4 regions of the Streptomyces deserti genome follow, and region 4 is predicted to be linked to each of the others. Evidence: riboswitches for the same ligand, from Rfam matches in the RefSeq annotation. Region 4 holds a riboswitch; each other region holds the start of a gene.
What was found. Region 4 has a riboswitch for cyclic di-AMP ahead of ACYVMZ_RS23365 (M23 family metallopeptidase). Riboswitches for the same ligand answer to the same signal wherever they lie in the genome.
Positions count from the first base shown of each region.

Region 1: it holds a riboswitch for cyclic di-AMP, as region 4 does, so the genes downstream of both, ACYVMZ_RS25755 (LysM peptidoglycan-binding domain-containing protein) here and ACYVMZ_RS23365 (M23 family metallopeptidase) in region 4, are expected to answer to the same signal.
Region 2: it holds a riboswitch for cyclic di-AMP, as region 4 does, so the genes downstream of both, ACYVMZ_RS15315 (C40 family peptidase) here and ACYVMZ_RS23365 (M23 family metallopeptidase) in region 4, are expected to answer to the same signal.
Region 3: it holds a riboswitch for cyclic di-AMP, as region 4 does, so the genes downstream of both, ACYVMZ_RS22905 (transglycosylase family protein) here and ACYVMZ_RS23365 (M23 family metallopeptidase) in region 4, are expected to answer to the same signal.

Region 1 is NZ_BAAGRZ010000017.1:147,011-152,368, reverse strand. It holds gene ACYVMZ_RS25765 (LolA family protein) at 1-179, opposite strand, end outside; gene ACYVMZ_RS25760 (polyprenyl synthetase family protein) at 596-1,606, opposite strand; cyclic di-AMP (ydaO/yuaA leader) riboswitch at 2,158-2,312, shown strand; gene ACYVMZ_RS25755 (LysM peptidoglycan-binding domain-containing protein) at 2,316-3,113, shown strand; gene ACYVMZ_RS25750 (HAD family hydrolase) at 3,117-3,929, opposite strand; gene ACYVMZ_RS25745 (GNAT family N-acetyltransferase) at 4,174-5,244, shown strand; gene ACYVMZ_RS25740 (glycosyltransferase) at 5,261-5,358, shown strand, end outside.
Region 2 is NZ_BAAGRZ010000007.1:103,147-108,504, reverse strand. It holds gene ACYVMZ_RS15320 (hypothetical protein) at 286-639, shown strand; gene ACYVMZ_RS15315 (C40 family peptidase) at 700-1,869, opposite strand; cyclic di-AMP (ydaO/yuaA leader) riboswitch at 1,877-2,049, opposite strand; gene pcrA (DNA helicase PcrA) at 2,422-4,899, shown strand; gene ACYVMZ_RS15305 (M23 family metallopeptidase) at 5,029-5,358, opposite strand, start outside.
Region 3 is NZ_BAAGRZ010000014.1:90,598-95,955, forward strand. It holds gene ACYVMZ_RS22890 (DUF501 domain-containing protein) at 1-335, opposite strand, end outside; gene ACYVMZ_RS22895 (FtsB family cell division protein) at 365-841, opposite strand; gene eno (phosphopyruvate hydratase) at 944-2,224, opposite strand; gene ACYVMZ_RS22905 (transglycosylase family protein) at 2,537-3,229, opposite strand; cyclic di-AMP (ydaO/yuaA leader) riboswitch at 3,234-3,402, opposite strand; gene ACYVMZ_RS22910 (transglycosylase family protein) at 3,573-4,613, opposite strand; gene ACYVMZ_RS22915 (cytochrome P450 family protein) at 4,741-5,358, opposite strand, start outside.
Region 4 is NZ_BAAGRZ010000015.1:17,894-23,251, forward strand. It holds gene ACYVMZ_RS23355 (PrsW family intramembrane metalloprotease) at 1-953, shown strand, start outside; gene ACYVMZ_RS23360 (aldo/keto reductase) at 986-1,930, opposite strand; gene ACYVMZ_RS23365 (M23 family metallopeptidase) at 2,057-3,085, opposite strand; cyclic di-AMP (ydaO/yuaA leader) riboswitch at 3,098-3,255, opposite strand; tRNA gene ACYVMZ_RS23370 (tRNA-Met) at 3,611-3,684, opposite strand; gene ACYVMZ_RS23375 (dihydrofolate reductase family protein) at 3,785-4,930, opposite strand; gene ACYVMZ_RS23380 (MarR family winged helix-turn-helix transcriptional regulator) at 4,999-5,358, shown strand, end outside.

The DNA.
Region 1 (5,358 bases), on a different contig from region 4:
GTGATGTCCGGGAGGTCGGGGTCACCGGAGTCGGCGATCGCGGGGACGAGCCCGATCGTCGCGGCCGCCACCCCCATCACCGCCACCGGGACCACGTACCGCGCGGCCTTGCGCCGGCCCGCGCGCAGGTCGTCGGCCTCCCCTGCGGTCGTGTTGTCGTCGGATGCGTACGGTGCCATGTGTGCCCTACCTCCGTGTCGGCGGCGGCTGTCCGTCTCGTCTCGCGTTGCGCGACCTCGCACTCTCCCGCAAGCTCTCGACTGCGCTCGAGCAGGGGGACCCCCACTCCCCTGAGCCGCCATTCTCACCCGAATCGGTGAGGAGTGGTGTTTTCCGTGGTGTCCATCTGACCAAATCGGCCGGGGAGATACGTCAGACCCCGGGCTCAACTCCGTGTACTGCTGCGGTATGACACGGCAGGGCGGCGCCTCCCCCGACCCGTAGGGGTCGTACGGGAGACGCCGCCGAGGGTGTTGAGCCGCAGGGTCGGGTTTCCGGGCCGCGCCGCTTCACGGAGACCGGCACGCTTCCGCATCTTGTGGGTCGCGTCACATGCGCGGGGACGGAGTCCCCGGCGGGCGGCAGGGGGCGGAACCTACCCGGCCCGGTGCACCACCGCGTCGCACAGTTCCACCAGTGCCGCCTTCGCCGCGCACTCCGGCAACGGCGCCAGCGCCGCCCGGGCCTCCTCCGCGTACCGCACCGTGTCCCGCCGCGCCTGCTCCAGCGCCGGGTGGGCGCGGAGCCGGCGCAGGGCCTCCGCGTGCCGGGCGTCGTCCGTCAGGTCGGAGTCCAGCAGCTCGCACAGGGCGACGTCCTCGGCCAGCCCCAGCCGGGCCGCCCGCTCCCGCAGCCGCAGCACCGGCAGCGTGGGGATGCCCTCGCGCAGGTCCGTGCCCGGCGTCTTGCCGGACTCGTGGGAGTCGGAGGCGATGTCCAGGACGTCGTCGGCGAGCTGGAAGGCGACGCCGAGCCGCTCGCCGTACTGGGTCAGCACGTCCACGACCGTCTCGTCGGCCCCGGACATCATCGCGCCGAACCGGCACGACACCGCCACCAGCGAACCGGTCTTGCCGCCCAGCACGTCCAGGTAGTGGTCGACCGGGTCCCGCCCGTCCTGCGGGCCGGCGGTCTCCAGGATCTGCCCGGTGACCAGCCGCTCGAACGCGACGGCCTGCACCCGGACCGCCTCCGGCCCGAGGTCGGCGAGGATCTGCGAGGCACGCGCGAAGAGGAAGTCGCCGGTGAGGACCGCGACGGAGTTGCCCCAGCGCGTGTTCGCGCTCGGCACCCCGCGCCGCACGGCCGCCTCGTCCATCACGTCGTCGTGGTACAGCGTGGCGAGGTGGGTGAGCTCCACGACGACGGCCGACGGCACGATCCCGGGCGCGTACGGGTCGCCGAACCGCGCGGAGAGCATCACCAGCAGTGGCCGGAACCGCTTGCCACCGGCCCGCACCAGGTGCTGGGCGGCCTCCGTGATGAAGGGCACCTCACTCTTGGTGGCTTCGAGCAGCCCTTCCTCGACAGCCGCCAATCCGGCCTGGACATCGGCTTCCAGAGCCTGGTCCCGCACGCTCAGCCCGAACGGCCCGACGACGGTCACGAGGGGTCTCCTGTCTGCTGGTGTCTACTGGCGATTACACGGTTTGTCGATAGGTCGCTGCCATCACTCAAGTCAGCGTATCCGGTCACGTTTCGATCACCGCGAGCGCCCGGGGTTACAGGCCGGGCCATATCGGATCACGCCCGTCATGTTTCTGATCAGCTGATAAGAACAGTCATTGATCGCCTTGCCGGGAAGCAGCGATCCACACCCCGGGCCACACCTCGACATGCGGGCCATCCTGCCCGCGCCGCCCGATTTGCCGCAAATAGCAAGCGAATTCCCCTTGAGGGGAAAATGCTCGCCGGGCTCGTGATCAGTGAAGTAAGTCACTTTCGCCTCACGCGCCTCACCGCGCCACACCTCACCGTTTCGCCTTCCCGGGAACGCCAGTTGGGCTTGGCGACCGCAAAGGATCAAGCACCCCATATGCCTCACGGCAAGATCAACCGGCATGTTCTGTGATTCCGGCACTTGTTCCCGGCATGTGCTCTCGCATACGTTCCGGGCCTGCCGGGCGGACGCCGAATCCTGCCGCCGCCCGTGCCCCAATGACCACTTCACTCACGCACGGCAGGAGCGGGGGACCCAGGTAAGTCGCCGTTCCAGGCATGCCCGGAACGGCTAGGGGTGAAGCCGCGCCCGCGGCCGGGCACCTCCCGCCCGAACCCGACAGCTCACCTCGCAGGCGTCGGAGAGGAACTTCAGCATGCCTGGACGAGCTAAGCACCGCCGCCCCAGAACCAACCTGCTCACCCGAGGTGTCGTCGCCGCCGGCACCGGCGGCGCGGCGCTCTCGCTCCCCCTCATGGGCGCCACGACCGCGAACGCCGCCCAGCCGCCCCAGATCGCCCCCGTCGCCGCCCAGGTGGCGCCCCAGGCCGCGCAGGCGGCCAAGTCCCTCACGTACACCGTGGTCAAGGGCGACACCCTCTACCGGATCGCCGACAGGTACGACGTGAGCGGCGGATGGCGTCAGCTCTACAAGGACAACCGCGCGACCGTCGGCGGCGACCCGCAGCTGATCCGCCCGGGTCAGAAGCTGAAGGTGACGACGACGAAGGCGGACGCCGCCAAGAAGGCGAGCGCGGCGGACAAGGCGACCAAGTCGTCCACGGCCGCCAAGCCGGCCACGCAGGCCGCCGGATCCGTCGCCAAGGCCACCCCGGCCGCCGCGAAGACCTACGCGAACAACCTCGACGGCTGGATCCGCGAAGCCCTGGACATCATGGCGCAGAAGGGAATTCCCGGGACGTACGACGGTATTTACCGCAACATCATGCGGGAGTCGTCCGGCAACCCCCTGGCCATCAACAACTGGGACTCCAACGCCGCCGCCGGCACCCCGTCCAAGGGCCTCCTGCAGGTCATCGACCCGACCTTCCAGGCCTACCACGTGCCCGGCACGTCCTGGGACCCGTACGACCCGGTCGCGAACATCACCGCGGCCTGCAACTACGCGGCCCAGCGGTACGGCTCGATCGACAACGTCTTCGGCCCGTACTAGGCCCTACCCGTCGGGAAACAGTCGCTCGAGGACGACGGCGATGCCGTCGTCCTCGTTCGACAGGGTGATCTCGTCCGCCCTCGCCTTGAGTTCCGGGTGGGCGTTGGCCATGGCGACGCCGTGGGCGGCCCAGTCGAACATGGGGATGTCGTTGGGCATGTCGCCGAAGGCGATGGTCCCCGCCGGGCCCAGCCCCAGGTGCTCGGCGGCCAGCGCGAGACCGGTCGCCTTGGTGATGCCGCACGGCTGGAGTTCGACGGTCCCCGGCCCCGACATGGTGACCGTCGCGAGCGACCCCACCACCGAACGCGCCGTCGCCGCCAACTCGTCGTCGGACAGGCGGGGATGGCGCAGCAGCACCTTGCTGATCGGCGCGCACCACAGGTCCTCGCGCCGCCCGACCCGCAGCGCGGGCAGGGTCGGGTGCGGCATCAGATAGCCCGGCTCGATGAGCGTGAGCCCGTCGACCCCGTCCTGGTCGACCGCGGCGTACACCTCCCCCACCTCGGCCTCGATCTTCTCCAGCGCGGTCTCGGCCAGCTCCCGGTCCAGGGTGACGGACCACAGCAGACGGTCCGCGCCGGCGTCGTACACCTGCGCGCCCTGCCCGCACACCGCGAGCCCCCCGCAGCCGAGGTCGTCGAGGAGCGGCCGCACTCTCGGTGCCGGGCGTCCCGTCACCACGAGGTGCTGGGCACCGGCCCGCGCCACCCGCGCGAGCGCGGCGAGGGACCGGTCGGAGAGGGTGTCGTCGCCGCGCAGCAGCGTTCCGTCCAGGTCGGTGGCGATGAGTGAATACGCGGTGGGAGCGGCCATGATCAGAGAATACGGACAACGCGCCCGCCCGACTCACCGCGCACCGGCCCCCGGACGCCCGCCAGTCACGCGCCCACAGGGCGGTTTCCGGCATAGCCGACTACCGTCCGGTTGAAGGTCTCTGCACCAGTTGGCATCAACATGCTCCGCTACCTACCGTCAGGGCGGTCTCGGGCGGTACCTTCCATGTGTCCAGGGGGGACTTGATCGGGGGGTCGGGTTGAGCAGTGGACCCAGTGGCCGCATGCGCGTGCTGAGGCCCGAAGAGCTCGGCGAGGGGGAAAGGGAGCGCTGGCGGGAGCTGCGCGCCGGCTCACAGGCGCCGCGCAACCCGTTCATGGAACCGGAGTTCACCGACGCCGTGGGCCGCGTACGGCCGCAGGCCCGGGTCGCGGTGCTGTACGAGGGACTGGAGCCGGTCGGCTTCCTGCCGTACGAGCGGGGCCCGTTGGGGCAGGGCCGGGCGATCGGGCTCGGGGTGTCGGACAGCCAGGGCGCGGTGCTGCGGCCCGGCCTGCGCGTGGACACCGGCGCACTGCTGCGGGCCTGCTCGGTGTCGAGCTACGCCTTCGACAACCTGGAGGCCGAGCAGCGCCTGTTCGTGCCGTACGCGGCCGAGGAGCACGCCACGTACGTCATCGACGTGGAGAAGGGCTACGAGACCTACGAGTCCGTGCTGCGCGCCCAGTCGCCGAAGTTCCTGAAGACCACCCTCGCCAAGGAGCGCAGGCTGGGCCGCCAGGTCGGCGAGCTGCGGTTCGTCTTCGACGAACGCGACCCGGCGGCGCTGCGCACGCTCATGGGGTGGAAGTCGGCGCAGTACCGCAGGACGGGCCGCCGGGACCGGTTCGCGCAGGAGTGGATCACCCGTCTCGTGGCCCGGCTCGCCGGGACCCGGGCGCCGGAGTGCACGGGCACGCTGTCCGTGCTGTACGCCGCCGGCCGTCCGGTCGCCGCGCACTTCGGGCTGTGCTCGGCCTCGGTGCTGGCCTGCTGGTTCCCGGCGTACGACCCGGAGTTCGCGAGGTACTCGCCGGGGCTGGTGCTGCATCTGCGGATGGCCGAGGCGGCCGCCGGGCAGGGCATCGGCATGCTCGACCTGGGGCGCGGCGCGGCCGAGTACAAGGACGCGCTGAAGACGGGCGAACTGCCCGTGTACGAAGGGGCGGTGACGCGCCCGGGGGTGGGCGCAGCGCTGCACTGGCTGAGCCGCGAGCCCGCGCGCCGCGCGCACAGCTTCGTCCGCGGCCGGCCGCGTCTGGCGTCGCTGGCCACGCGGACCCTGAAGGGCGCGGCACGGCTGCGCCGGTCATGAACAAGGGGGAGGGTGTATGTCTCGCACCACGCGTGCGCAGGAGGAGATACGGCGGTTCCTGAGCATCAGACCGGTGCAGGTCGCCGAACTGGATCTGGACACCGGCACCCTGCG
Region 2 (5,358 bases), on a different contig from region 4:
AGCCGGTCACCTGGTGCAGGACGCTAAACCCCGCCGTGCGGGGCCCGGGACGCGTTGTACGGAACTGGCACGAGCGGACCGCAAGGTGACCGTGTGCGACCGTGATCCCGTCCTGGCGCCGCCGACTTCACTCAGCGCGATGACCGATGTGCCGGATCCGGCGCGGACGGGCCGGCGGAGTGCTATGGGCCGCATATATGCAAGGGCCGGGGCGCGCCGGGCCAGGACCGGAGGCCCCGGGCCGGTGTCGGGCGGCCCAGGGAGGCCTGATTAGGCTCCGGCCTCATGGACGTACTCATCCACCTCTTCGTCGGCCTGCACATCATCGGCATCGCCTCGCTCCTCGGTGGCTTCCTCACCCAGATGAAGGCGATGGGCGAGGGCACCGCCCGCTTCAGCCCCGCGATGCTGCACGGCGCGCTGACGATGCTGGTCACCGGAGTGATCCTGGTCGGCCTCAACCAGGCCGACGACCAGCCCGTCAACAACATCAAGATCGGCGTGAAGCTGGCGCTGCTGATCGTGATCCTGGGGCTCGTCTACGTGAAGCGGGACGAGGAGAAGGCGGACAAGGGGCAGTTCGGCCTGGTGGGGCTGCTGACCACGGCGAACGTCTTCATCGCGGTCCTGTGGACCTGATGACGTCCTGACGCTTCCCTCTTCGCCGTCCCTCCTCCCCGTCCCTGTCGCCTCCCGGGCTCAGGCGGGCCGCACCACGCGGTGGATCGACGACTCGCCGTCGTAGTAGACCGACTCCTCGCGGACGTACGTGCCGGGCTTCGGGGCGTGGATCATCATGCCGTTGCCGATGTAGAGGCCGACGTGGGTGACGTCGTCGTAGAAGAAGACGAGGTCGCCCGGCTGGGCCTGGGAGAGGGGGACCGTCGTTCCGGCGTCGACCTGGTCGTAGCTGGTGCGCGGCAGGTCGACGCCCGCGGCCTTCCAGGCGGCCTGAGTGAGGCCGGAGCAGTCGTAGGAGTCGGGGCCGGTGGCGCCCCAGACGTACGGCTTGCCGATCTGGGCGCGGGAGAAGGCGAGCGCCTTCTCGGCCTTGGTGGCGTACGAGGAGTCGGTCGCGGACGAGGTCGGTGTCGAGGGCGCTGACGTACTCGGCGAGCCGTTCTCCTGCGGCTGAGCGGCCTCGTCCTGGGCCTGCCGCTGCTCCGCCTGCTGCCGGGCGAGCTCGGCGGCCTTGCGCTCGGCCTCCTCCTGCTTCCGCTTCTCGATCGCCGCGAGCCGCGCCTTCTCCTCGGCGGTCAGCTTCGACAGCAGTTCCCGCGCGTCGGCGAGCTTCTTCTGGACGGTGGCCTTGGCCGTCTTCAGGTCGCTCTGCGACTCGGTGAGCGTCTGGAGGCTCTCGGTGGCCTCCCGGCGCTTCTCCATCGTCTCGGACTGCTGCGTGACGTAGTCGTCGACCGCCTCCTTCTGACGGCCGGTGAGCCGGCCCATCAGCTGGGTCTGGTCGAAGTAGTCCTGCGGGGAGTCCGCGAGCAGGAAGGTCGCGGTGTCCGGGACGGAGGCGCCGGACCGGTACTGGGCGGCCGCGAAGGAACCCAGCTCCTCCCGTGCCTCGTTGAGCTTCTGGGTGCGCTTGGCCACGCCGTCGAGGAGGGTGTCGACGCGCTTGCGCTGCTTCGCGGTCTTCTCCTTGGCCGCGTTGTACTTCTCGGTCGCCGACTCAGCCTGGCGGTACAGGTCGTCGACCTTCTTCTCGACTTCCTCCAGGCTCGGCTTGTCGTCGGCCGAGGGGGTGGCGTTGGCCGACTGGGACAGCAGGGCCACGGAGGTGAGGGCCGCGGTGGCGAGGGCGGGGGTCCGTATGCCTGCTACGCGCGTCCCCGCGGGACGCGACTTGCGGTGCGACGCCAAGGGAGGCGACTCCTTCCAATGGTCCGCCTACCGGGTTAGCTGTCGGGTTCGGGCGGAGGTTCGGAAGGGTTGCCCTACGGCCTGTCCCGGGAAGGGAGTTGGGCCGATTCACCCCATGGTCTCGGTTGGGTCCCCGGCTCCGGTGCCGCTGCGGCACGCTGGACTCGGCGGAGGCCGCGCGGCCCGGCGACGTTCGCCGGAGGGGGTCGTACGGCCCGCCCGAACGGTAGCCAACTCGTGTGGCGTCTGTGAAGGTTGGTGGGTGATATGCCCGATACATTTTCGTGACCTTGGGTCAGGGCGTCGCTCGACGTAACCAGTCGGATGTGATCTGTGGTGACCTGTCCGGGCGTGCGACGCCGGCCTGCCTCGGGGTGCCGATGTCCCGCCGGATGACGGGCGGCCTGGTCGGTTGCGTAGCGTGACGGGGTAAGGGTGGAGGGTAGGGAGGAGCCGGGCGGTCAGGTCCGGGAGAGCGCCGGTGTCCGAAAACGGGGGATGTTCTCAGGGTGGCGGCGGGCTGTCAGTGGGGCGGCCTAGACTCGGAGAGCGATGAGCAGCCTCTTTGACGACAGCTTCCTGGCGGACCTCCAGGCCCAGCGGGGCCCCGTGGACGAACCTCCGCCGCCGCCCGAGCACGATCACGTACCGGAGCCGATTCCGGACGATCTGTTCGGCGGGAGGTTCGACGTGCCGCCGGACCGGGACGCCTACTACCGGGACGGGGCCCCGCGCCCGGTGGTGGACTCCGCCGCGCTCCTGGAGGGGCTGAACGACAACCAGCGCGCCGCCGTCGTGCACTCCGGCTCCCCGCTGCTCATCGTGGCCGGCGCCGGTTCCGGCAAGACCCGTGTGCTCACCCACCGCATCGCCTACCTGCTGGCGGAGCGGGGCGTCCACCCGGGGCAGATCCTCGCGATCACCTTCACCAACAAGGCCGCCGGCGAGATGAAGGAGCGCGTCGAGCAGCTCGTCGGCCCGCGCGCGAACGCGATGTGGGTGATGACCTTCCACAGCGCGTGCGTGCGGATCCTGCGCAGGGAGTCGAAGAAGCTCGGCTTCACCTCGTCCTTCTCGATCTACGACGCCGCCGACTCCAAGCGCCTGATGGCCCTGGTCTGCCGCGACCTGGACCTGGACCCCAAGCGCTTCCCGCCCAAGTCCTTCAGCGCCAAGATCAGCAACCTGAAGAACGAGCTGATCGACGAGGAGGACTTCGCCGCCCAGGCCTCCGACGGCTTCGAGAAGACCCTCGCCCAGGCCTACGCCCTCTACCAGTCGCGGCTGCGCGAGGCGAACGCCCTCGACTTCGACGACCTGATCATGACGACGGTCAACCTGCTGCGGGCGTTCCCGGACGTCGCCGAGCACTACCGCCGCCGCTTCCGCCACGTGCTGGTGGACGAGTACCAGGACACCAACCACGCGCAGTACGCCCTCGTGCGCGAGCTCGTCGGCACCTCCGAGCACCCCGTCGACGTACCGCCCGGCGAGGACGACCTGCCGCCCGCCGAGCTGTGCGTGGTGGGCGACGCCGACCAGTCGATCTACGCCTTCCGCGGCGCGACCATCCGCAACATCCTCCAGTTCGAGGAGGACTACCCGGACGCGACGACGATCCTGCTGGAGCAGAACTACCGCTCCACCCAGACGATCCTCTCCGCCGCCAACGCGGTCATCGAGCGCAACGAGTCCCGCCGCCCCAAGAACCTGTGGACCAACGCGGGCGCGGGCGCGCTGATCACCGGGTACGTCGCGGACACCGAGCACGACGAGGCGCAGTTCGTCGCCGACGAGATAGACCGCCTGACCGACGCGGGCGAGGCGAAGGCGGGCGACGTCGCCGTCTTCTACCGCACCAACGCCCAGTCCCGTGTCTTCGAAGAGGTCTTCATCCGCGTCGGCCTGCCCTACAAGGTCGTCGGCGGCGTCCGCTTCTACGAGCGCAAGGAGGTCCGGGACGTCCTGGCCTACCTGCGGGTGCTGGCCAACCCCGAGGACTCGGTGCCGCTGCGCCGCATCCTCAACGTCCCCAAGCGGGGCATCGGCGACCGCGCCGAGGCCATGATCGACGCCCTCGCCCAGCGGGAGAAGATCAGCTTCCCGCAGGCGCTGCGGCGCGTCGACGAGGCGTACGGCATGGCGGCCCGGTCGGCGAACGCCGTGAAGCGGTTCAACACGCTGATGGAGGACCTCCGTACGATCGTCGAGTCCGGTGCCGGACCGGCGACCGTCCTCGAGGCGGTGCTCGAACGCACCGGCTACCTCGCCGAGTTGCAGGCCTCCACCGACCCGCAGGACGAGACCCGGATCGAGAACCTCCAGGAACTCGCCGCCGTGGCCCTGGAGTTCGAGCAGGCCCGCGGCGACGACAACCCGGGGACCCTTGCCGAGTTCCTGGAGCAGGTCGCCCTGGTCGCCGACTCGGACGAGATCCCGGACGAGGAGGGCGACGGCGTCATCACGCTGATGACCCTGCACACGGCCAAGGGTCTGGAGTTCCCGGTCGTCTTCCTGACCGGCATGGAGGACGGCGTCTTCCCGCACATGCGCGCCCTCGGCCAGACCAAGGAGCTGGAGGAGGAGCGGCGCCTGGCGTACGTCGGCATCACGCGCGCGCGTGAGCGGCTGTATCTGACGCGGTCCACGATGCGCAGCGCCTGGGGGCAGCCGTCGTACAACCCGCCCTCGCGCTTCCTGGAGGAGATCCCGCCCGCCCACGTGGAGTGGAAGCGCACGGGAGGGAGCGGGCCCGTGTCCTCCGGGCCGGCCTCGGGGGTGGCGGCCTCGCTGTCGTCGTCCCGCTCGCGTTCGTCGGCGTCGGGCGCGTCCGGCTTCGCCACGAGCCGGGCCTCCGAGAAGCCGGTGGTGTCGCTCGCGGTCGGAGACCGGGTCACGCACGACCAGTTCGGGCTCGGCACCGTGGCCGCGGTGAAGGGCACGGGCGCGAACGCCGAGGCGACGATCGACTTCGGGGACGGGAAGCCGAAGCGGCTGCTGCTGCGGTACGCGCCGGTCGAGAAGCTGTAGTGAAGTTGTGGCTCCGAGACGTGAGCCCCCGCCCGAGGAGAGGAGCGGGGGCTTGCGGAAACTGAACGGCGGGGACCGAACGGCGGGAACTGAACGGCGGGAACTGAACGGCGGGGGCCTGCCGGGACGCTACGTCGGGTCGAGGCCGTGGCTGCGCAGCCACGCGAGCGGGTCGATCGCCGAGCCGCCGGCCGGGCGCACCTCGAAGTGCAGATGGGGGCCGGTCGAGTTGCCGGAGTTGCCGGAGTTGGCGATCGGCTGGCCGGCCTTCACCGCCGTACCGGACGGGACGATGTAGCTGGAGAGGTGGCAGTACCACGTCTCCGTGCCGTCCTTCGCGGTCACGATCATCATGTTGCCGTACGCGCTGTTGTACTGCGTGCGCACGACGCCGTCGGTGGCGGCCATCACGGTCGTTCCGTAGGAGACCGGGAAGTCGATTCCGGTGTGGATGGACAT
Region 3 (5,358 bases), on a different contig from region 4:
TCGCGGCGCCGGATGTAGTCCTCGTGCGCGGCGCGGTACGCGGCGGCCAGCTCCGGGTCGGTCTCCAGCCGGGCCGTCATCTCCTTCATCACGCCCTCGGCCTCCAGCGTGCCGATGGCCGAGGAGGCCCGCGGGCACGTCAGGTAGTACAGCGTCGGGAACGGCGTGCCGTCGGGCAGCCGCGGCGCCGTCTCCACGACGTCCGGCTGCCCGCACGGGCAGCGGTGCGCGATCGCGCGCAGCCCGCGCGGGGGCCGCCCGAGCTGCTGCTTGAAGGCCTCGACATCCGCGTCGGTGGGTTCGGTGCGCGGGGTGGGCGGCGGGGGCGTTTGCATGACTGTGTTCAGGCTGTCTTTCTGTCCGGTCACTGGTCGGAGGCGTCGGACTTGTCGACTCCGTCCCAGACGTTCGAGTACCAGGGGCGGTCGGCCGCCCCCGCGTCGGCGCGCGACTGTTCGGCGGCGCCCGGGTCGATCACGATGTAGCCGGTCTCCCCGGGCATGACGTAGTGCAGCCGCTGCCGGATCTGCTGCTCGGCGTAGGCGTCGTCCTGCCAGCGTGCCTTGAGGTCGCGCAGCCGCTCGACCCGCTGCCGGGCCTGCTCCTGCTCGCGCTGGAGGTCGGCGATCTCGGCGCGCTGGGAGACGTACTGCCGCATCGGGTAGGCCAGGGCGACGATCAGTGAGCAGAGCACGAGAGCGAGCAGCGCGGCCCGGCCGGTCAGCCGGGAGCGGCGGGCCTGGCGCCGGGTCTGCGAGCGGTAGACCCGGGCCGCCGTCTGCTCGCCGATCAGCCGGATCCTGGTCGCGGTGGAGAACCGGTCCCGGTCCTTCACGGCCATGGCTCCCCGCCTCCCGTTCACCCTCATACGCGCGTACGTCCCCGGACACGGTACGGGACCGAGTACGGGGACGTACGTACGACGCTTCCTACGAAGCCGTGCTCAGCCCTTGAAGCGCGGGAACGCGCTGCGGCCGGCGTACACCGCGGCGTCGTCGAGGATCTCCTCGATGCGCAGCAGCTGGTTGTACTTGGCGACGCGCTCGGAGCGGGCCGGGGCGCCGGTCTTGATCTGGCCGCAGTTGGTGGCGACGGCCAGGTCGGCGATGGTGACGTCCTCGGTCTCGCCGGAGCGGTGGGACATCATGCACTTGAAGCCGTTGCGCTGGGCCAGCTCGACGGCGTCCAGGGTCTCGGTCAGCGAGCCGATCTGGTTGACCTTGACCAGCAGGGCGTTGGCCGCGCCCTCCTCGATGCCGCGGGCCAGGCGCTCGGGGTTGGTGACGAACAGGTCGTCGCCGACGAGCTGGACCTTGTCACCGAGCTTGGCGGTGATGGTCTTCCAGCCCTCCCAGTCGTCCTCGAACAGCGGGTCCTCGATGGAGACCAGCGGGTACGCCTCGACGAGCTCGGCGTAGTACTCGGTCATCTCGGCCGCCGAGCGCTCCTTGCCCTCGAAGACGTAGGAGCCGTCCTTGTAGAACTCGGACGCGGCCACGTCGAGGGCGAGGGCGATCTGCTCGCCGGGGGTGTAGCCGGCCTCCTTGATCGCCTCGAGGATGAGGTCGAGGGCCTCGCGGTTGGAGCCGAGGTTCGGGGCGAAGCCGCCCTCGTCACCGAGGCCGGTGGCCAGGCCCTTGCTCTTCAGGACCTTCTTCAGGGTGTGGTAGACCTCGGCGCCCCAGCGCAGGGCCTCGGAGAAGGACTCCGCGCCGATCGGGGCGATCATGAACTCCTGGATGTCCACGTTGGAGTCGGCGTGCGAGCCGCCGTTCAGGATGTTCATCATCGGCACCGGCAGCAGGTGCGCGTTGGGACCGCCCAGGTAGCGGAAGAGCGGGAGGTCGCTGGCCTCGGAGGCGGCGTGGGCGACGGCGAGCGAGACACCGAGGATGGCGTTGGCGCCGAGGGAGCCCTTGTTGTCGGTGGCGTCCAGGTCGAACATCGCCTGGTCGATCAGGCGCTGCTCGGTGGCGTCGTAACCGACCAGCTCCGGGCCGATCTGCTCGATGACGGCGAGGACGGCCTTCTCGACACCCTTGCCCATGTAGCGGTTCGAGTCGCCGTCGCGGAGCTCGATGGCCTCGAAGGCGCCCGTGGAGGCGCCGGACGGGACGGCGGCACGACCGGTGCTGCCGTCGTCGAGGCCGACCTCGACCTCGACCGTGGGATTGCCTCGGGAGTCCAGGATTTCCCGGGCTACGACGACGTCGATGGACGGCACGAGCATCTCCTTCGTGGGATGTGACGCGGGTTGGCAGGACCGCGATGGCTCTGTGAGGTGAACCGTGTGGTTCTGCGAGATGAGCCTAACCGGCCCGGGGCGATCGGCCAGCCGGTCGCCCACCCCATGGACAGAACCGAGAGTAAATTGTTTCCGAACGGAACAAAGACGGGGTCGCACGCTCTCCCCACGACCGCGTGAAAAACCCGCACGACCGCGTGAAAAACCCCGCCCCGGCGCGTACGGGGGAACGCGCACCGGGGCGGGGAGTCAGGGGGAGCAGCGCCCTCTTGCTTCAGGCCTGCTTCGGGCTTACTTCAGGTGCAGCTGCTGGCCCGGGTAGATGAGGTTGGCGTCCTCGACGATGCCCTTGTTCAGCTCGAACAGCTTCTCCCAGCCGCCCTTGACGTCGTGCTCCTGGGCGATCGAGCTGAGGGTGTCGCCCTCGACGACCTTGTACTCGCCGTCACCCTTCTTGACCTTCTTGCCGGTCGGGGTGGTGACGGTCTTCTGGCTCTTCTGGGTCTGGGCCGGGCGCTCGGCGGAGCGGGAGGCCGGCTGCTGCTCGGTCTCCCGGGTGGCCGTGCTGTTCGAGGAGCCCGAGCCGCTGTCGGCGGAGCCGCCGGTGTAGGCGGCGCTGGACAGGTTCTTGCCGCAGACCGGCCAGGCACCCTTGCCCTGGCCCGCGAGGACCTTCTCGGCGATCTCGATCTGCTGCGCCTTGGTGGCCTGGTCGGCGGTGGAGGCGTACTTCGTGCCGCCGTACGCGGCCCAGGTGGAGGCGGAGAACTGCAGACCGCCGTAGTAGCCGTTGCCGGTGTTGATGGACCAGTTGCCGCCGGACTCGCACTGGGCGACGGCCTCCCACTCGGAGGCGGTGGCGGCGGAGGCGTTGCCGGCCGCCATCAGCGGGGCGGCGACGGCGGCGCCGGTGACACCGGCGAGCGCGAGGGCGCGGGTGGCCTTGGACGGACGACGGTGCTTGCCCTTGCCGGAAAACAGCATGAATGGATCCCCTCACCGACGCCTGCGAGGTGAGCTGTCGGGTTCGGGCCGGTTGAGTTGCCCGGCCGCGTCCCTTGCGGGACACGGCTTCACCCCTAGCCGGAACCAGCCTCAACTGCTGGGCCCGGCACTTACCTTGGGTCCCCCGCTCCTGCCTACGGCGCTTGACGCGACGACTTTTCCCGGGCGGCCGCTGGCAGGATTCGGCGTTGCGGCAGCCGGGGCCCGCGATGGCGAGCGGTCACGACCGTAGACACGCGATCCGCGGAATTTCAAAGACGATCAGGGCTTCTGAGATCTATCTCTCATCGCTCTTACATGGGACATTCACCGCGAACCGCCGCTACTTTTCGCCCGGTTCGACCCCGACTTGAAGCGTCTGACCGGGGCGGATGAGGTCCGGGTCGGCGCCGATGACCTTCTCGTTCTCCACGTAGAGCGCGCGCCATCCCCCGCTGAGGTCAAGGGAGTCGGAGATGGACCACAGGCTGTCCCCGGGACGCACGGTGTACGAGCCGTCCATCGCGTCGCGCGCGGCCGCGTCACCGCGCGAGGCGTGCCGGCCCGCCGGTTCGGCCGTACGCCCGTCGCCCGCGGCCTCGTCCGCGCTGGGGCCGCGGTGCCGGCCGGTGCCGGATGCCCCGGGGTCGGTCGCGCCGGTGTCGGTCGCGCCGGTGTCGGTCAGCGCCGAAGAGCCGCCGTTATGACCCGAGTTGTCCGGGTATTCGCTCTCCGGGTCAGCCGTGGGCGTGGACGCGGAGGACGTGCCGGACTTGGCCGATTCGTCCCCGGTGTTCGACGCCCCGTCGGACGACGGGGAAGGGGAGGTCGACTCGGGCGACGAAGCGGAGGAGTCGGAAGAGCCGGAGGAGCTGGAGGAGCTGGAGGAATCCAGGGAGTCGAGCAGGCCGGGCGAATCCGGCGATGCCGATGAACCCGACGAGTTGGACGAGTCGGACGACCCGGACGTATCGCTCGCCACCCCGGTGTCGATGTCGGCCGAGGACGAGTCCTTGTCCAGACCGGCGAGCAGTCCGCAGGTGCGCCAGACGCCGACCCCCTGGTCGGCGAGGATTCTCTCGGCGACGGCTATCTGCTGGGAACGGCTGGCCAGGTCGGGGCTCGCGGCGTAGTCGAGGCCGCCGTACTTGTCCCAGTCCTCCTGGGACAGCTGCAGGCCGCCGTAGTAGCCGTTGCCGCTGTTCTGGCTCCAGGCGCCGCCGGTCTCACAGTCCGCGACCCGGTCCCAGGTCGTACCGTCGGCCGCGCTCGCGCCGGTGGCCCCGAGCAACGGGATCGCGATGGCGGAGCCGGTCACTCCGGCCGCTACGAGGAGAGCCGGAGCCTGGCGGGGGCGACGGTGACGACCGTTCCCGGAGAGCATACGGAGACCTTTCGCGAGACAGCGGTGACCGGCGCGGCGGGTGGTGCCGGGGGCGCCGCGCCGATGGGTGAACGTATCGGCAGACGATCACTTGTCACAAGTTCATGCCGCGCAGATCACGTGAAGATCACAGAGTTGAAGGCGTGTCACTTTTGCCCTGATGGAGGGGTGTGAAGGTGACCGGCAAGGTGCGCAGTCCGCGCATGATGAGGCCGCCGCGCCAGCGCAGCTCGGCCGGGTCCGCCGCGAGCCGGAGGTCCGGGAGGCGGGTGAGGAGCGTGGCGAGCGCGGTCTGGCCCTCCAGGCGGGCGAGCGGGGCGCCCAGGCAGTAGTGGATGCCGTGGCCGTATCCGAGGTGCTGGTTGTCGCGGCGGGAGAGGTCCAGGACATCGGGATCGGCGAACCGTTCCGGATCCCGGTCCGCGGCGGCCAGGACGACGAGGACGGGGTCGCCGGGTGCGATGTCCTGCCCGCCGATGGTGAGCGGCCGGGTGGCGAACCGCCAGGTGGCGAGCTCGACGGGGCCGTCGTAGCGGAGGAGTTCCTCGACGCCGGTCTCGAGCAGCTCGCGTTCGCCCGCGGCGAGGGAACGCTGCAGACGGGCGCGCTGGTCGGGGTGCGTGAGCAGGGCGTACGTGCCGTTGCCGATGAGGTTGACGGTGGTCTCGAACCCCGCGAAGAGAAGGATGAAGGCCATGGCGGCGGCCTCGTTCTCGGTGAGGTGCTCGCCGTGGTCGGAGGCGCG
Region 4 (5,358 bases):
GCGCCGACACCCTCGGCGCGACCGTCATCGCGCCCATCGTCGAGGAGTCCGCGAAGGCCGCCGCCGTCTTACTGGTCTTCCTCTTCCGCCGCCGCGACTTCACCGGGATCCTCGACGGGGTGGTGATAGCCGGGGTCACCGCCACCGGCTTCGCGTTCACCGAGAACATCCTCTACCTGGGCACCGCCTTCGGCACCGACCAGCTCACCGGCGGCCGCGGCATCGCCTCCGTCACGGCGGCGACCTTCTTCGTGCGCATCATCATGTCGCCGTTCGCGCACCCCCTCTTCACCGTCCTCACCGGCATCGGCTTCGGCTTCGCCGCCCTCGCGACGGAGCGGCAGCGCGGCCGGCGCCTCCTCGTCCCGCTCTCCGGCCTGCTGCTCGCGATGGGCATGCACGCCCTGTGGAACGGCTCCTCGGCCCTCGGCGAGTACGGCTTCTTCGCCGTGTACGCGGGCTTCATGGTGCCCATGTTCGGGCTGCTGACCTGGCTGGTGATCTGGACCCGGCAGCGCGAGCTGAGGACCGTACGCGCCGAGCTGCCCGCGTACGCGGTGGCCGGGTGGCTGACACCGGCCGAACCGTTCGCGCTCAGCTCGATGCGGGCGCGGCGGATCGCCCGGCAGTACGCCCGCCGCCACGCGGGGAAGCAGGCGGCCCGGGCGGTGGCGCAGTACGAGGCGTACGCGACCTCGCTGGCGTTCCTGCGGCACCGCGCGCGCCGCGGCCGGACCGGCGCGGACTTCGTCGTACGGGAACGGGAGCTGCTGGACGCGCTGTGGCGGCGCCGCGAGGTGGCGCGCCCCGCGCTGGACCACGCGGCCCGCCGCACGGCCCCGCCCGTACCGGTGGCCGCCCCGCCCTGGCCGGTGTACGGGGTGTACGGGTACGGGTCCGTGTACGGACATCCGGCGGCACCGTATCCCGCGTACAACCCCTACCGGTCGTAGGGGCGCCGCCTACCGATCGATCTACCGGTCGATCAGGCCGAGGCCTCGGTCAGCCTCCCGAGCTCCTCCTCCGTCAGCCGCAGCTCCCCCACCCCCAGCAGGGCCGGCAGCTGCTCCACCGTCCGGGCGGAGGCGATCGGCGCGGCCACCGTCGGCTGGGCCGCCAGCCACGCCAGGGCGACCGTCGCGACGGGGGCGTCGTGGGCCGCGGCGACCTCGTCCAGGACCGTCAGCACCCGCCGCCCCCGTTCGGTCTCCAGGTACTTGGACGCACCGCCCGCCCGGGCGCTGTCCACCGTCGTACCGGGCCGGTACTTGCCGGTGAGGAACCCGGAGGCGAGCGCGTAGTACGGCACGGCCGCCAGGCCGGTCCGCTCGGCGAGGTCCCGCAGTTCACCCTCGTACGTGTCGCGCGAGACCAGGTTGTAGTGGGGCTGGAGCGCCACGTACCGGGCGAGGCCCTCGCGGTCCGAGAAGGCCAGGGACGCCTTCAGCCGCTCGGCGGAGATGTTGGAGGCGGCGATGTGGCGCACCTTCCCCGCCTTCACCAGCTCGTCCAGCGCGCCGATGATCTCCTCCACCGGCACCTCGGGCTGGTCGAAGTGGGTGTAGTAGAGGTCGATGTAGTCGGTGCCGAGGCGGCGCAGGGAGGCGTCGGCCGCCGCCTTGATGGTGGCGGCGGACAGGCCCCGGTACTCGGGGTGCTGGCTGACCTTCGTGGCGATGACGACGTCCGGGCGGTTGCCGCGCGCGGCGAGCCATTTGCCGATGAGGGTCTCGGACTCGCCTCCCTCGTTGCCCTCGGCCCACGCCGAGTACACGTCGGCGGTGTCGACGAAGTTGCCGCCGGCGGCCGTGTAGGCGTCGAGGACGGCGAAGGAGGCCGCCTCGTCGGCGGTCCAGCCGAATACGTTGCCGCCGAGGGCGAGCGGGAAGACCTCGAGGTCGGAGGTGCCGAGCTTGCGAAGAGACGTCATGCTCCTCGTCAACGACCGTGCCGGACGCGCCCATTCCGCACGCCCGGCCAAGGGATCGTAAATCTCAGGAGATCTCAGGTCTCGGAAGACCTCACGCCTCGGAGGATCTCAACGCTCAGGCGGATCTCAGGGGTTGAGGCCCTTGCTCTGCAGCCAGGCCCTCGGGTCGACCCCGTTGGCGGAGCCGTCCGGGTGGACCTCCAGGTGGAGGTGGGCGCCGGTGACGTTGCCGGTGGCGCCGACGCGGCCGATGACGTCGCCGGTGTTGACCTTCTGGCCGACGCTGACGCTGATGGAGGACTGGTGCGCGTACCAGATCTCCGTGCCGTCGTCGAGGGTGAGCACCGTCTTGTAGCCGTAGGACCCGTCCCAGCCGGCCTGGGTGATGGTGCCGCTGTGGACGGCCTTGATGAGCGTGCCCGTGGGCGCCGCGAAGTCGAGGCCGGTGTGGTAGCCGGAGGACCAGTAGGCGCCGGCCTGGCCGAAGGTGGAGGTGATGGTGTACGAGGAGGTCGGCAGCGCGTACTGCCTGGCCAGTTGGGCGAGGCGCTCGGCCTCGGCCTTCTTGCGGGCCTCCTCCTCCGCCTTCGCCTTCGCGGCGGCGGCTTTGGCCTCGGCCTCCTTCTGTGCCTTCTCGGCCGCTTCCTTGGCGGCCTTCTCGGCGGCGGCCGCGGCCTCGGCGGCGGCCTTGCTCTCGACCTGCTGCTGCTGCCGCTCGGCCTGGGCCATGATCCGGGCGCGCAGCGCCTCACCGGCGCCGGCGGCGCCCTGCTCGGTGTCGGCGGAGGTCACGCCGATGTCGCTGAGCGGGGTGGCGGAGCCCTCCGGGGTTTCCTCGTCGGAGATGAGGGCACCCACATTGGGGAGGTCGGGCATGGAGATCGACACCGGCGGCTTGCCGGTCTGGGCGCTGGCCATGCCGCCCGCGCCGACGGCGGCTATGACACCGACGCCGAGCACGGTGGAGCTGCGGGCGAGTCCGCCGCGCTGCTTGGTGACGCGATGCCGGCCGCGTACGGGTCGGATGGACTCCTCGGTGGGGTTCCACTCCTGGAACGGGCCCTCGTCGGTGCGGTAACCGTCGTAGCCGAAGGTGTCGGTACTGCGCTGGCTCGGCACGAACGGGGCCTCGGGGGCAGGCCGGTTGGACGCCACGTAGGCGTACTCCTTTCCTTCCGTCTCCGCCTACCGGGTTAGCTGACGGGTTCGGAGCGGGAAGGTCTCCTACGCGCGTATACCGGCCGTGCTTCCACGGCGGCATCCGCTCGATTCACCCCAAGGTGGTGGTTCCCCGGTTCCCTCGCGGGATTCGGCGCGTGCGCACGGAGCCGTCTCCTGTGACGGCTGGGACGACCGCGCTGCGTTATCGAACGTTAATAGACGCGGGGTGTGGATTCCAAGCTGTTCCTCTTGATCATTAACGATTTTCGCGCGGACTTACCTGCCAGGAACGGTGAAAAACGGGCGAGTTGACCCCGTCTCATGTGGCCAGTGTTACCTGACGGCGTATCAGTTGTTATGCGGACCGAGGCGGTTCGCTCACGTCACGTGACAATGATCATTGCCCGCCCTCAGAGACCCACAGGGACGATGACTGATCCCTCAGGGACGATGACGGATGGGGACGGGCGGGAAACACTCAGGGCCGGAACTCCATGAGTTCCGGCCCTGAGCCTTGAGTAGCGGGGACAGGATTTGAACCTGCGACCTCTGGGTTATGAGCCCAGCGAGCTACCGAGCTGCTCCACCCCGCGTCGGTGTGTCACCAGTGTACGCCATCCGCGGGACGGTGAGCACACACATACCCGTCCACCGCCCTTCACCGGCGGTTTTCCGGTCCGGAGCCAGGCGTTTTCAGACGGCCGGGGGGCCGGTCAGCAGGTGGCGGTTCGGGGCCTTGGCCCGCTCCTCGTGCTCCGGGAGGACGACGACCTCGGCACCTGCGGCGGCCAGCAGACCGCTCCCGTCGGCCCCCGCCACGAACGTGTCCGGCTCACGCCAGGCCGTGACGACCCGGCGCACTCCGGCGTCCAGGATCAGCCGGGCGCAGGGCGCGGGCCGGGAGGCCCGGCGGGCGCAGGGCTCCAGGCTGCTGTAGACCGTCGCGGTGGCCAGGCGCGGGTCGGTCGGGTCGGTCTTGGCGAGCGCCGCCTCCTCCGCGTGCACGACCGGATCGCCGCCCTCCCGGGAGTACCCCCGGGCCAGCTCCGTACCGTCGGCCGCCACGACCACCGCTCCCACACTGAACGCGGTCCGCGACGGCGGGCACTGCGCCGCCAGGTCGCAGGCGAGGGCCAGCCAGTGGTGGTCGGCGGCGGAGGGCAGCCGTCCGGTGCCCGGAGCCGTCGGCACGTAGCGCATGAGGACGACGTCGCCGATCGGGCGGGTCTCCAGCAGGCGCAGCCGGCCCGCCTGGTAGCCGCCGGGGCCGAAGAGGCGGGGTGCGTCCGGGTCGCCCACGAAGAGCGGGGCGAGGACGAGCTGCAGTTCGTCGGCGAGGCCCTGGGTGAGCAGCTGGGTGTGGATCTGCCCGCCGCCCTCGACCATGAGCCGCCGTACGCCCCGTACGTCGTGCAGGTGCGCAAGGAGCCGACGCCAGTCCAGCTCGGTGCCGAGCGGGACGACGTCGGCCGCGATGCCGAGGGCGCGGGCCCGTTCGGCGCCCTTGTCCGTCGTGTAGAGGACCTTCTCGCCGCCCGTGTGCCAGAAGTTGGCCGTCGGGTCCAGGTCGCCGGAGCCGCTGACGGTGACCTTGAGGGGGTACTCGGGCCTGCCCTCGGCGCGGCGGGCGGCGCGCCGCTCGGGCGAGTTGACCAGCAGCCGGGGGTTGTCCGCGCGGATGGTGCCGGCGCCCACCAGGATCGCGTCGACGGACGCCCGCACCTCGTCGACCCGGTCGAAGTCGGCCGGGCTGGACAGCAGCAGGCGCTCGGGGCCGGTGTCGTCCAGGTAGCCGTCGAGGGAGACGGCGGCGGACAGCAGGACGTACGGGTGGGGCATCGGCGCTTCCCGGTGGGTCGTGAGCGGGCAGACTTGGTTCAAGTTTGAAACAAACTTACACTGGCGGCATGACGACCCGCTGGCTCACCCCCGAGGAGCAGCGCGCCTGGCGCGCGTACCTCGCCGCCACACTGCTCCTGGAGGATGCGATCGACCGGCAGCTCCAGCAGGACGCCGGCATGCCGCACCTGTACTACTCCATCCTGGCCGTCCTCTCGGAGGCCCCGGAGCGGCGGCTGCGCATGACCGGCCTGGCCGAGCAGCTGAAGATCACGCGTAGCCGGCTGACGTACGCGGTGACGCGCCTGGAGAAGGACGGCATGGTGCGGCGCGAGGCCTGCGGCTGGGACAAGCGCGGCAGCATCGCCGCCCTGACCGACGAGGGCCTGGCGGTGCTGGAGCGCGCGGCGCCCGGGCATGTCGAGACC